DNA from 2 places in the Rhizobium sp. BT04 genome. Region 2 is predicted to be linked to the other one. Evidence: riboswitches for the same ligand, from Rfam matches in the RefSeq annotation. Region 2 holds a riboswitch; the other holds the start of a gene.
What was found. A riboswitch is a leader RNA that binds a small molecule or an ion and turns the genes downstream of it on or off. The one in region 2 is predicted to bind FMN.

Region 1: linked by a shared signal. The riboswitch ahead of QMO82_RS15040 (6,7-dimethyl-8-ribityllumazine synthase) and the one ahead of QMO82_RS08320 (DMT family transporter) in region 2 are both predicted to bind FMN.

What each region holds. Positions count from the first base shown of each region.
Region 1 covers NZ_CP125652.1:1,317,213-1,322,494, forward strand. The annotation lists gene QMO82_RS15020 (adenylate/guanylate cyclase domain-containing protein) at 1-844, opposite strand, end outside; gene QMO82_RS15025 (hypothetical protein) at 1,084-1,290, shown strand; gene QMO82_RS15030 (GCG_CRPN prefix-to-repeats domain-containing protein) at 1,378-1,686, opposite strand; gene QMO82_RS15035 (SRPBCC domain-containing protein) at 1,870-2,316, opposite strand; FMN riboswitch at 2,622-2,764, shown strand; gene QMO82_RS15040 (6,7-dimethyl-8-ribityllumazine synthase) at 2,844-3,278, shown strand; gene QMO82_RS15045 (VOC family protein) at 3,517-4,206, shown strand; gene QMO82_RS15050 (DUF1194 domain-containing protein) at 4,348-5,124, opposite strand; gene QMO82_RS15055 (LysR family transcriptional regulator) at 5,277-5,282, opposite strand, start outside.
Region 2 covers NZ_CP125652.1:2,763-8,044, forward strand. The annotation lists gene lon (endopeptidase La) at 1-1,338, shown strand, start outside; gene hupB (DNA-binding protein HupB) at 1,545-1,820, shown strand; FMN riboswitch at 1,978-2,132, shown strand; gene QMO82_RS08320 (DMT family transporter) at 2,226-3,125, shown strand; gene QMO82_RS08325 (esterase-like activity of phytase family protein) at 3,209-5,282, shown strand, end outside.

The DNA of each region.
Region 1 (5,282 bases), 1.3 Mb from region 2:
GCCCCTGCGCCTGGCGCACCTGGTCGAGATGGACCATGCCGGCACGGCTGGCGGCGACCGCGCGAAGGGCGGCCTCGCAGGCCTCGCGATCCCCTCGGGCTGCTTCGCCCTCGCCCGACGCCGCCGTGACCGGAAAGATCGCCAGCACGCCGTCGCCGATGAATTTCAGCACCTCGCCGCCGAAGGCGTGCACGGCGCCGGCGACACGGTCGAACCAGGCGTCCAGTGCTGAGATCATCACGTGAGGCTCGGTCACCTCGGAGAGCGCGGTGAAGTCGCGCAGATCGGCGCAGAGAAGGGCCGCTCGGATGATCTCGCCGGTGCCGCGGGCAAGCGCGCCGGCCTGCACCCGGGCAGCGCTGCGCCGACCGAGATAGGCTTCGAGCAACGCGGCCCGCGCCTCCCGCGCCGCCAAAGCGGCGAGCGGCGCTGCCGCAAAACGCGTGACGTCGCAGAGCAGGCTGGCCTCGGACGAGCTGAATGCGCCGGTCCCCGCCGCGTTGGCAACTCCCGCCCAGCCGAGCTGCGGGCTATCCGATGCCCGATTATCCCACCCGATCCTGGCCTTCCACACCGGCCCGAGCCCGGCCAGCCACTCGCCCCCGGCCTCGCTCTGCGGATCAGCAGCAAAGGCCAACGCCTCGATGACGGCCCCGGTCTCGGCTCGCCACAGCCAGGTGCGCCGCGCGATGATCGGATGCGGCACCGAAAGCGTCAGCGCACCGCCCGAAAGCGGCAGGCCGTCAGCCAGCAGCCGGCGCCCGAGCTCGGCCAGAAACCGTTCGGGACCAGGCGAAGCACCGGCCTCGTCAACCAGCCAGGCAAGGGGAGATGGCAGATCCATATCGCGATCATGGCATGCCCCTCGGGACATCCGCAAGCCGACCTCCCCAGGGGTACTGCCTGGAATCCCCGCATGTCCGTGATGACATCCCTCTCAACGGAAGGGACTCTCCGCAGAGGATGCCCACATCCCATGTCAAAAACGCTCACCGCGGTGGGAAACAAAAAATAAACACTTTAAAATTGCGCAGTTTTAATTCCATTATGCAGCCCTTCGTCATCGTGTGATTGAGGGGTACGATGGGCACGATATTCTGGCCGAAAGATCCGCTGGATGGGAATGACATGGCACTGCTGACGTCGGTCCTTCGGCGGTGGTGCGAAAGGTATCAGGTCGAGCTGACAGCGGAAGAGAGCAGCCGCAAGGCGAAGGAACTTGTCGAATGGTATGAATTCGGCGTCAAGGATCCAATCGAGCTCGAAGAACTCATCGACGGGAAGATCTGACCGAAGCGCACAATTGCCAGCTTTCATGCGAAAAGGCCGGGCGAAACATCGCACCGGCCTCTCCATGCTTGCCTCTGAATGAGGCCCTTAGTAGTCATCCCGCCAGCGGCGCTCGCGATCCCAGCGCCGCTCATCGCGCCAGCGCGGGCCATCCCAATCCCGGTGACGCCGCTCCCAGCCCCAACGGGGCGGACCACCGTAGAAAGCGACCGGCGGCGGCCGGCGCCAGTTTCGCCGGCATTCGCCCCAGCGCGTCAGGTGCCAGCCGCGACCGCAGGCGTAGTCAACCTTTGTGACAGTGCTCTCAACCTTGATTGTCCCAACCGGCATCGCCTCAGCTGTGCCGATCGAGAGGCTGCCAGCGAGCAAGGCAGCCGCGATAGAAAGTGCCTTCATCGAAAACTCCATTTCATCCAGCCGCAATCACTTTAGGAGCGCCAAATTGAACTGGAGATGAACTACGCGTTCATGTTTGCGGGAGAAAAAGAAACGCTTTCGGTCGACCGATCGGAGCGCCAGCCGGCAGTTTTCCCCCTCCGGCAAGCGCTTCCGGGTACCCTTCTTACGGCGGAAAACCGTTCATGTCCTACCGTAAAAAGGGTCGGGACCTGGATCACGCCCGGCGGCGACCTCGGTCAGCCGCCCGAGATAATGGGCCCAGCCTTCCGCATGGCCGGCGCATTGATCGGCGCTCGGCAGGCCGCTATGCGTGAGCCGCAGCAGCGTTCCGCCCCCCTGCTCGATCAGGTCGATCTCGACCAGGCTGGATCCCGGTGGCACGACCTCGCTGCCGTCCCAGCCGAAGCTGTAGGCAAGGCGATGAACCGGCACCACCTCGCGAAACGAACCGCGCGCAAAGCGGGCGCCGGTGACGTTAACGAGATAGAGCCCGCCCGGCTGCGGCTCGACCTGCGCCTCCGTTCCCATCCAGCGCAGGATCTTCTCCGGGTCGGTCATCAGCGCAAACACGGCAGCCGGCGGTGCTGCGATATGCGCTTCGCGGTGAACGACGAAAGCTTCTGGCATCACTCCCTCCCATGGTGACTGTCGTCTGCCCGCCTCGGGCGAAGACGCCGTATCCTGTTCCGTCCTGTTGTCCTGACGTGGATGTCCTCACCCGAGCATGTAGGCGCGCGCCCATCCTCAGCAAGAGGGAACGGCTGTCGCGATCGACGGGCGCTCGCCAGCGCCCGGAGCACAAATGCCGAAGAGAGCCTCAGGATGAGGAACCATGGAGGATGCCGTGCCGCTAATGAAATGCATGGAAAACAAGTGGTCGCTGCTAAAGCATTTCCCCTATTGCCAGCCCCTCGTCTTCCCCCTATTGTCCCCGCCGTTCTCAGGGCGGGGTGAAAGTCCCTACCGGCGGTATGCAATTCCAGTTGCGAGCCCGCGAGCGCCTTCTTCGGAAGGGTCAGCAGATCAGGTGAGATGCCTGAGCCGACGGTCATAGTCCGGATGAAAGAGAACGTGCGTTCCTGCCGCCCTTGCGGGCTGTCGGGGACGCTCGTGATCGCCTTGGGTGATGTGTCTGTTCGCCAAAGGAGATTACCGTGACACCCACCCGTTATGCCTTTATCAAAGCCAGCTGGCACGCCGACATCGTCGACCGTGCCCTTGACGGCTTCTACCAGCTCATTCCGGCCGAGCAGGTCGATGTGTTCGATGTTCCCGGCGCATTCGAAATGCCGCTGCTATCGCGCGACCTTGCCGCAACCGGGCGCTACGGTGCCGTCGTTGCTGCCGCTTTCGTCGTCGACGGCGGAATTTACCGCCATGAATTCGTCGCCCAGGCCGTCGTCGATGGGCTGATGCGCGCCGGCATGGATACCGGCGTACCAGTGCTGTCGGTTTCGCTGACGCCGCATCAATATCAGGAAACCGAACACCACAAACAGATCTACCGCGCGCATTTCGTCGAGAAAGGGCGCGAGGCTGCAAAGGCGGCTTTGACGATCGGCAAAACCCGCGCTGCTCTCGCCGCGTAAGGGTATTCATTTCCCTGCGCCGGCTCGACGGGCCGCAGAATGACAGACGAAGACGGCGGGAGCGGATCCCGCCGCCTCGTCGGATCGGCAGACGAGCGACGCCTAGTGTTGCAGCGGAATGCGCCAAACCACTCAATACCGACAGAATAATTGATTCGACGCCCTTGCCACGCTGTGGTCCACTGACCGCCGACATGTATCGCCATTCTTAATGCGTCCAAACCTCAAGGAGCTGAAGATGAGCAATGCAATGCGCAGTGAAGCCCCCATCCAGACCCCGAATACACGGTCCGTCGACACCAAGCTCGAAGTGGTCGTCATCCCCGTTGCCGACGTCGACCGCGCCAAACGTTTTTATGACGGTCTGGGCTGGCGGCTCGACGCCGACTTTGCCAATGACGCCGATTTCCGCGTGATCCAGTTTACCCCGCCGGGCTCCGGCTGCGCGATCATCTTCGGCAAGAATGTCACCGCGGCGGCACCGGGCTCCGCCCAGGGGCTCTACCTGGTCGTCTCCGACATCGAGGCAGCCCGCCGCGATCTCATCGCTCGCGGCATCGAAGTGAGCGAAGTGTTCCATGACGCTGCCGGCGTCTATGCCGGCAAAGACGAACCCTATCTCTTCGGACGGCTGCGCGTCGCCGGCCGCGATCCCGAGCACCGCAGCTATCGCTCCTTCGCCTCGTTCAAGGATCCGGACGGCAACGGCTGGCTGTTCCAGGAAGTCACCACACGACTACCCGGACGCATCGACGCCGACGAGACGAAATTCACGACGTCAAACGAGCTTGCGTCAGCACTGCGCCGCGCGGCAATCGCCCACGGCGAACACGAGAAGCGAAACGGCGGCAAGCATGACGAAGGCTGGCCGGACTGGTATGCCGAATACATGGTCAGCGAGCAGGCCGGCAGAGCGTTGCCGTTGTAGGCAAAGGCTGCGGCGTCATCGCAGACCGCAACACCAGCTGAAAAGCATCTCGGCCAATAAAAACTATCCCAACGATGATCGCGTCTCTGCTGCTTACCAAGTACTGACTGATATAATTTCGGCGCGGTAACCCGCCGGGCATCAGCGGTCGAACATGTCCCGCCACTGCTTTTCCCCGATCAGACAGTCGGTCGCCGGCGGCGCGCCGGCTGTCTTCTGCACCGTTGCCGGCGTGGAAAGGCCGCTGATCTCCAGCACCAGCTTGCGGCGCACGGCAACGGCGAAATCCTCGATCTTGCGGACCGGCAGCACGAAGGCGCCGGGACCGCCGATGACGCAATCCTCGTAATATTTGTCGAGCCCATTGGGCGCATCGGAAGGCCGCAGCATGATAGCAAGGCCATTGATGATCATACCGGCCTCTACCGCCTTGTCGCGGGTCGGTGTGACGGGATTGCCTGAGTTGTTCGGGCCGTCGCCGGAAACGTCGATCACCTGTCGCCTGGACAGAAAGGGACTGGAAACAATCATGCTGGCGCCCTGGGCGATCGCGGTGGAGATCGATGTGCGCCGCTGCGTGGCGATCGGCCGGGCTTCGAGCTTGCCGGCAAAAGCAATCGCGTCCTCTTCCGTCTCGATCACCTGCCAGTCGATCACCGAATCCTGGACGACATAGCCTGCCCATTCGAAATAGCTGATGGCGATGCGGCCGGTGAGCCCGCCCTTCACCGCATCGATGAATTCCTTGTGCTTGAGTGCTTCGACATACCCCTCGCGCTGGATGCCGATCTCCTCGAAATCCATCGACCGCGAGGTGTCGACGGCAAGCACGAGGGTCACGTCGACCTCATCTCCCCCCGCCCGCGCTGCCGGGACGAGGCCGGAAAGACCGATAAGCACCGCAAGCGTCGTCAGCATTGGCAATCCAATCCCCGCGCCATCCAAGCCGGCAAACTCTAACACAGCTTGGCCGACGCAGGCCCCCCGCCCGCACATACGGCTTCAATTTTCGGTGATGTCCGGAACGTTTCCGTGGCGGCTGGAGCACCCGCCCCGCCCTTCGAAGGAACTCAATG
Region 2 (5,282 bases):
GGCGTCGGCAAGACCTCGCTCGCCCAGTCGATCGCCAAGGCGACCGGCCGTGAATATGTCCGCATGGCGCTCGGCGGCGTTCGTGACGAAGCCGAAATCCGCGGTCACCGCCGCACCTATATCGGCTCGATGCCCGGCAAGGTCATCCAGTCGATGAAGAAGGCGAAGAAGTCCAACCCGCTGTTCCTGCTCGACGAGATCGACAAGCTCGGCCAGGACTATCGCGGCGATCCGTCGTCGGCCCTGCTCGAAGTGCTCGATCCGGCCCAGAACTCGACCTTCATGGATCATTATCTGGAAGTCGAATACGACCTGTCGGACGTGATGTTCATCACCACGGCGAATACGCTGAATATCCCGGCGCCGCTGATGGACCGCATGGAGATCATCCGTATCGCCGGCTACACCGAGGATGAAAAGCGCGAGATCGCCAAGCGGCACCTGCTGCCGAAGGCCATCAAGGAACATGCGTTGCAGCCGGAAGAATTCTCGGTCAGCGACGACGCCCTGATGGCGATCAGCCAGCAGTACACCCGTGAAGCCGGTGTCCGCAGCTTCGAACGCGAGTTGATGAAGCTCGCCCGCAAGGCGGTCACCGAGATCATCAAGGGCAAGACGAAGTCCGTTCATGTGACGGCCGCCAACATCTCCGACTATCTGGGTGTCCCGCGCTTCCGCCATGGCGAAGCCGAGGGCGAGGATCAGGTCGGCGTCGTGACCGGTCTTGCCTGGACGGAGGTCGGCGGCGAGTTGCTGACGATCGAAGGCGTGATGATGCCGGGCAAGGGTCGCATGACGGTCACCGGCAATCTGAAGGAAGTCATGAAGGAATCGATTTCGGCGGCGGCCTCCTATGTCCGCTCGCGCGCCGTCGATTTCGGCATCGAGCCGCCGCGCTTCGACAAGAGCGACATCCACGTGCACGTGCCGGAAGGCGCGACCCCGAAGGATGGCCCCTCGGCCGGCGTCGCCATGGCGACCGCGATCGTTTCGATCATGACCGGTATCCCGGTGAACAGGCACGTGGCCATGACCGGTGAAATCACCCTTCGCGGCCGTGTGCTGCCGATTGGCGGTCTCAAGGAAAAGCTGCTTGCAGCGCTTCGCGGCGGCATCAAGAAGGTGCTGATTCCGGAGGAAAACGCCAAGGACCTGGCGGAGATTCCGGACAACGTGAAGAACAACATGGAGATCATCCCGGTATCCCGCATGGGCGAGGTGATCAAGCACGCGCTGATCCGGCGGCCGGAGCCGATCGAATGGGACGGCACGGTGGAAACGCCCGTCATCACATCGGTCGAAGGCCTCGATGAGACAGGCGCAACCATAGCGCATTGAATGGCCTCGGCCACATTTATGCCCCATTGGAGCAAAACACGGAAAAAGGCTGGCGAAAACGCCAGCCTTTTTTGTGAAAACGTCATGGAGACGCTTGCTTTTCCTTGATTTGCAGGGCTTTTGGGTTTCCGGCGGGCCTGATGAAACCTATTCGGCGCCTAGCTTACTTTTGAGTCGTTTCATACCATTTAGAAAGGGGTGGAAACATGAACAAGAATGAACTCGTGTCCGCAGTCGCCGAAAAGGCAGGACTGACGAAGTCTGACGCGGCTTCCGCTGTTGACGCGGTTTTTGACGTTGTCCAGGCTGAACTCAAGAACAAGGGCGACATCCGCCTCGCGGGTTTCGGCAGCTTCACCGTTTCTCATCGCGCCGCAACGAAGGGCCGCAACCCGTCGACGGGCGCTGAAGTCGACATTCCGGCTCGCAACGTGCCGAAGTTCACGCCCGGCAAGGGCCTGAAGGACGCCGTCAACGGCTGATCTGGGATTATCCGCCAGCCGGAAACGAGACCGGTTGTGCAGGATTTGAGAGGGGTTCGGCTTGCCGGACCCCTTTTGCTTGTGGCGGGCCATTTGCTTTGCCGGACCTTTTTGCTTTGGCCGGCCTTGCCGCCGCGCCGGCTTTGATCTACGAGATTCCCGTTCTCAGGGCGGGGTGAAACTCCCCACCGGCGGTAAGGGTCTCGGCCCAAGCCCGCGAGCGCCTTTTCTCGTGTCGAAGCGGGGGAGGGGTCAGCAGATCCGGTGCGATTCCGGAGCCGACGGTTAAAGTCCGGATGGAAGAGAATGAGTCGGTCGTGCGAAGGGCGAGGATTCGTCATGTCGTCCGTGTCGGTAGCTCATGCGTCCTGATTTATGTTGGTCCCTAAGTCGTGGATGAAAGACATGAATCAGACTTCCCTTGCTGCCGAGCCGTCCCGCGCCGTTGTTGGCGCCCTCTGGATGGTCCTTGCCGGCATTGCTTTTTCGCTTCTCAACGTCGTCACCCAATGGCTGACGATGAAGCTTGCCTTCCCCTCGGCCTCGGCCGCCTTCTGGCAATATGGCTTCGCCTTCCTGTTTTCGCTGCCGTTCCTTCGCCAGCTCGGCCTTGCGGCGATGCGCACGCACTATCCCTGGCGCCACCTCGCGCGCGTCGTGCTTGCCGCGCTCGGCGTCGAGGCGTGGGTTGCCGGTCTTGCCGCGGTGCCGATCTGGCAGGCGATCGCACTGGTGATGACCTCGCCTTTCTTCATCATTCTGGGCGCCCGGCTTTTCCTGGGTGAGCGCGTCGGTCCGGCCCGCTGGGCGGCGACCGCAGCCGGTTTCAGCGGCGCGATGATCATCCTGCAGCCATGGTCGGACAGTTTTGGCTGGGCCGCGCTCCTGCCGGTGCTCTCGGCGGTGCTCTGGGGCGCCTCGTCGCTGATCACCAAGAGCCTGACGGGCATCGAACGACCGGAGACGATCACCGTCTGGCTGCTCGTTCTGCTGACGCCGATAAACGGCGGCCTGGCGCTTGCGGCAGGCTTTGCCGTGCCGACGGGCGCAGCCCTTGCCTTGTTCCTCCTGGCGGGACTGCTGACCGCGGCGGCGCAGTATTTTCTGACGCTTGCCTATGCCGCAGCCGATGCCGCCTACGTCCAGCCTTTCGACGATCTGAAACTGCCGCTGAACGTGCTGGCCGGCTGGCTGTTCTTCGGTTATGCGCCGGCGGGTTACCTCTGGCTGGGAGCGGCGCTCATCCTGTCCGCTTCGCTTTTCATCATGCGAAACGAGATGCGCAGGGAGCGCAAACCCGCCTGATCTGATCCGGCGCAAAATGTCGCATCTGTCATGCCTCTGTCACGCCGCTCCCGCAGAAAACTCATGTTTCGAATGTTCGACACATGGGGGATTTCATGACAATTTCATCGCGCAAGGCAGCGCTTGCTGCCGTGCTTCTCGCATCCGTTGCCTTTCCGGCTGCGGCCGAACCGGTCTTCAACCGAATCGCCTCTTTCCCGGTGGCCCAGAACCTGCCTGGTGACAAGGATAAGCTTTCGGCCACGTCGGCCGAAATCCTTACCGCGACCGACGACGGCAACACGCTGATCTATAGCGACAGCCCGCTCGGCGCGATCGGCTTCATCGACATTACCGATGCCAAGGCTCCGAAGGCCGGCGGCGCGCTGATGATGGACGGCGAGCCGACATCGGTCACCTCGAGCGCCGGCAAGGCGCTGGTCGCCGTCAACACCTCCGAAAGCAAAGCCAAGCCGTCGGGCCGTCTCGCAATCGTCGACGTGGCGACGAAGAAGATCGAGAACAGCTGCGATCTCGGCGGCCAGCCGGATTCGATCGCCCTCAACAAGGACAAGACGCTCGGTGCCATCGCGATCGAAAACGAGCGCGACGAAGAGGTCAATGACGGCAAGATCCCGCAAATGCCGGCCGGCGACCTTGTCGTCTTCCAGGTCAAGAACGGCACTGTCGATTGCGGCACGATCAAACACGTGGCGTTGACCGGCCTTGCCGGCGTCGCGCCCGAAGATCCGGAGCCGGAATTCGTCGCCTTCAACGGCCTGAGCGAGATCGCCCTGACGCTGCAGGAAAACAACGAGATCATCATCATCGACGCCAACACGGCTCAAGTGAAGACGCACTTCTCCGCCGGCAGCGTCGATCTTACCGGCATCGACACCAAGCGTGACGGCGCCCTGAAATTCTCAGGCGAATCCAAGGCTGTTGCGCGCGAGCCCGACGCCGTGAAGTGGCTGGACGATAACCGGTTCGTCATTGCCAATGAAGGCGACTACCAGGGCGGCTCGCGCAGCTTTACCATCTTCGACAAGACGGGCAAGGTTCTCTACGAATCGGGCGCTTCCTTCGAACGCGCCGTCGCTCATCTCGGCCACTATCCGGAAAGCCGCTCGGGATCGAAGGGCGTCGAGCCGGAAGGTCTCGAAGCCGCCACGTTCGGTGATATCAAGTATTTCTTCCTGCTCGCCGAGCGCGCTTCGGTCGTCGGCGTCTACAGGGATACTGGCGCCGATCCCGAACTCGTGCAATTGCTGCCGTCGGGGATTTCGCCGGAAGGCGGGATCGCCATCCCTGCACGCAATCTCTTCGCGACAGCCAACGAACTCGACCTCGGCAAGGACGGCGGCGCCCGCTCGCATGTGATGATTTATGAGCGCTCGGAAGGCGAAAAGGCCTATCCGCAGATTGTTTCGGCCGAGAGGGACGGCAATCCGATCGGCTTTGCAGCGCTTTCGGGTCTCGCCGCGGTTCCGGGCAAGCCAGGCATGCTCTACGCCGTCAGCGACAGCGTTCTCGGCTCGCAGCCGACGATCTACACGATCGATGCCAGCAAGAAGCCAGCCGTCATTACCGACGCCCTCGTCGTCAAGCGTGACGGCGCCCCGGCCCAGAAGCTCGACATCGAAGGCATTGCGGCTGCCGCCGACGGCTCCTTCTGGCTCGCCTCGGAAGGCTACAGCGAGCGTCTCGTCCCGCACGCCCTCTACAACGTCAACGCCAAGGGTGACATCAAGGCCGAGATCGCCCTGCCGAAGGAGCTCGCCGCCAACGAAATCCGCTATGGCTTCGAAGGGGTCACCATTGTCGGCACCGGCGACGATGCGACGCTCTGGATGGCGGTCCAGCGCGAGTGGGCTGACGACGAGAAGGGCTTCGTCAAGCTCGTCTCCTACAATCCGAAGAAGAAGGAATGGGGCGCTGTCCGCTATCCGCTCGACAAGACGGAAAGCGGCTGGGTCGGCCTATCGGAAATCTCGGCTCATGGCGACAGCGTCTACATCATCGAGCGCGACAACCTCGTCGGCGATGCAGCCAAGCTGAAGAAGCTCTACAAGGTGGCGATCTCGGAGCTGAAGCCCGCCAAGCTCGGGACCGAGCTGCCGGTCGTCAAGAAGACCGAAGCCCACGACTTTCTCGGCGAACTCAAGGCTGCCACTAACG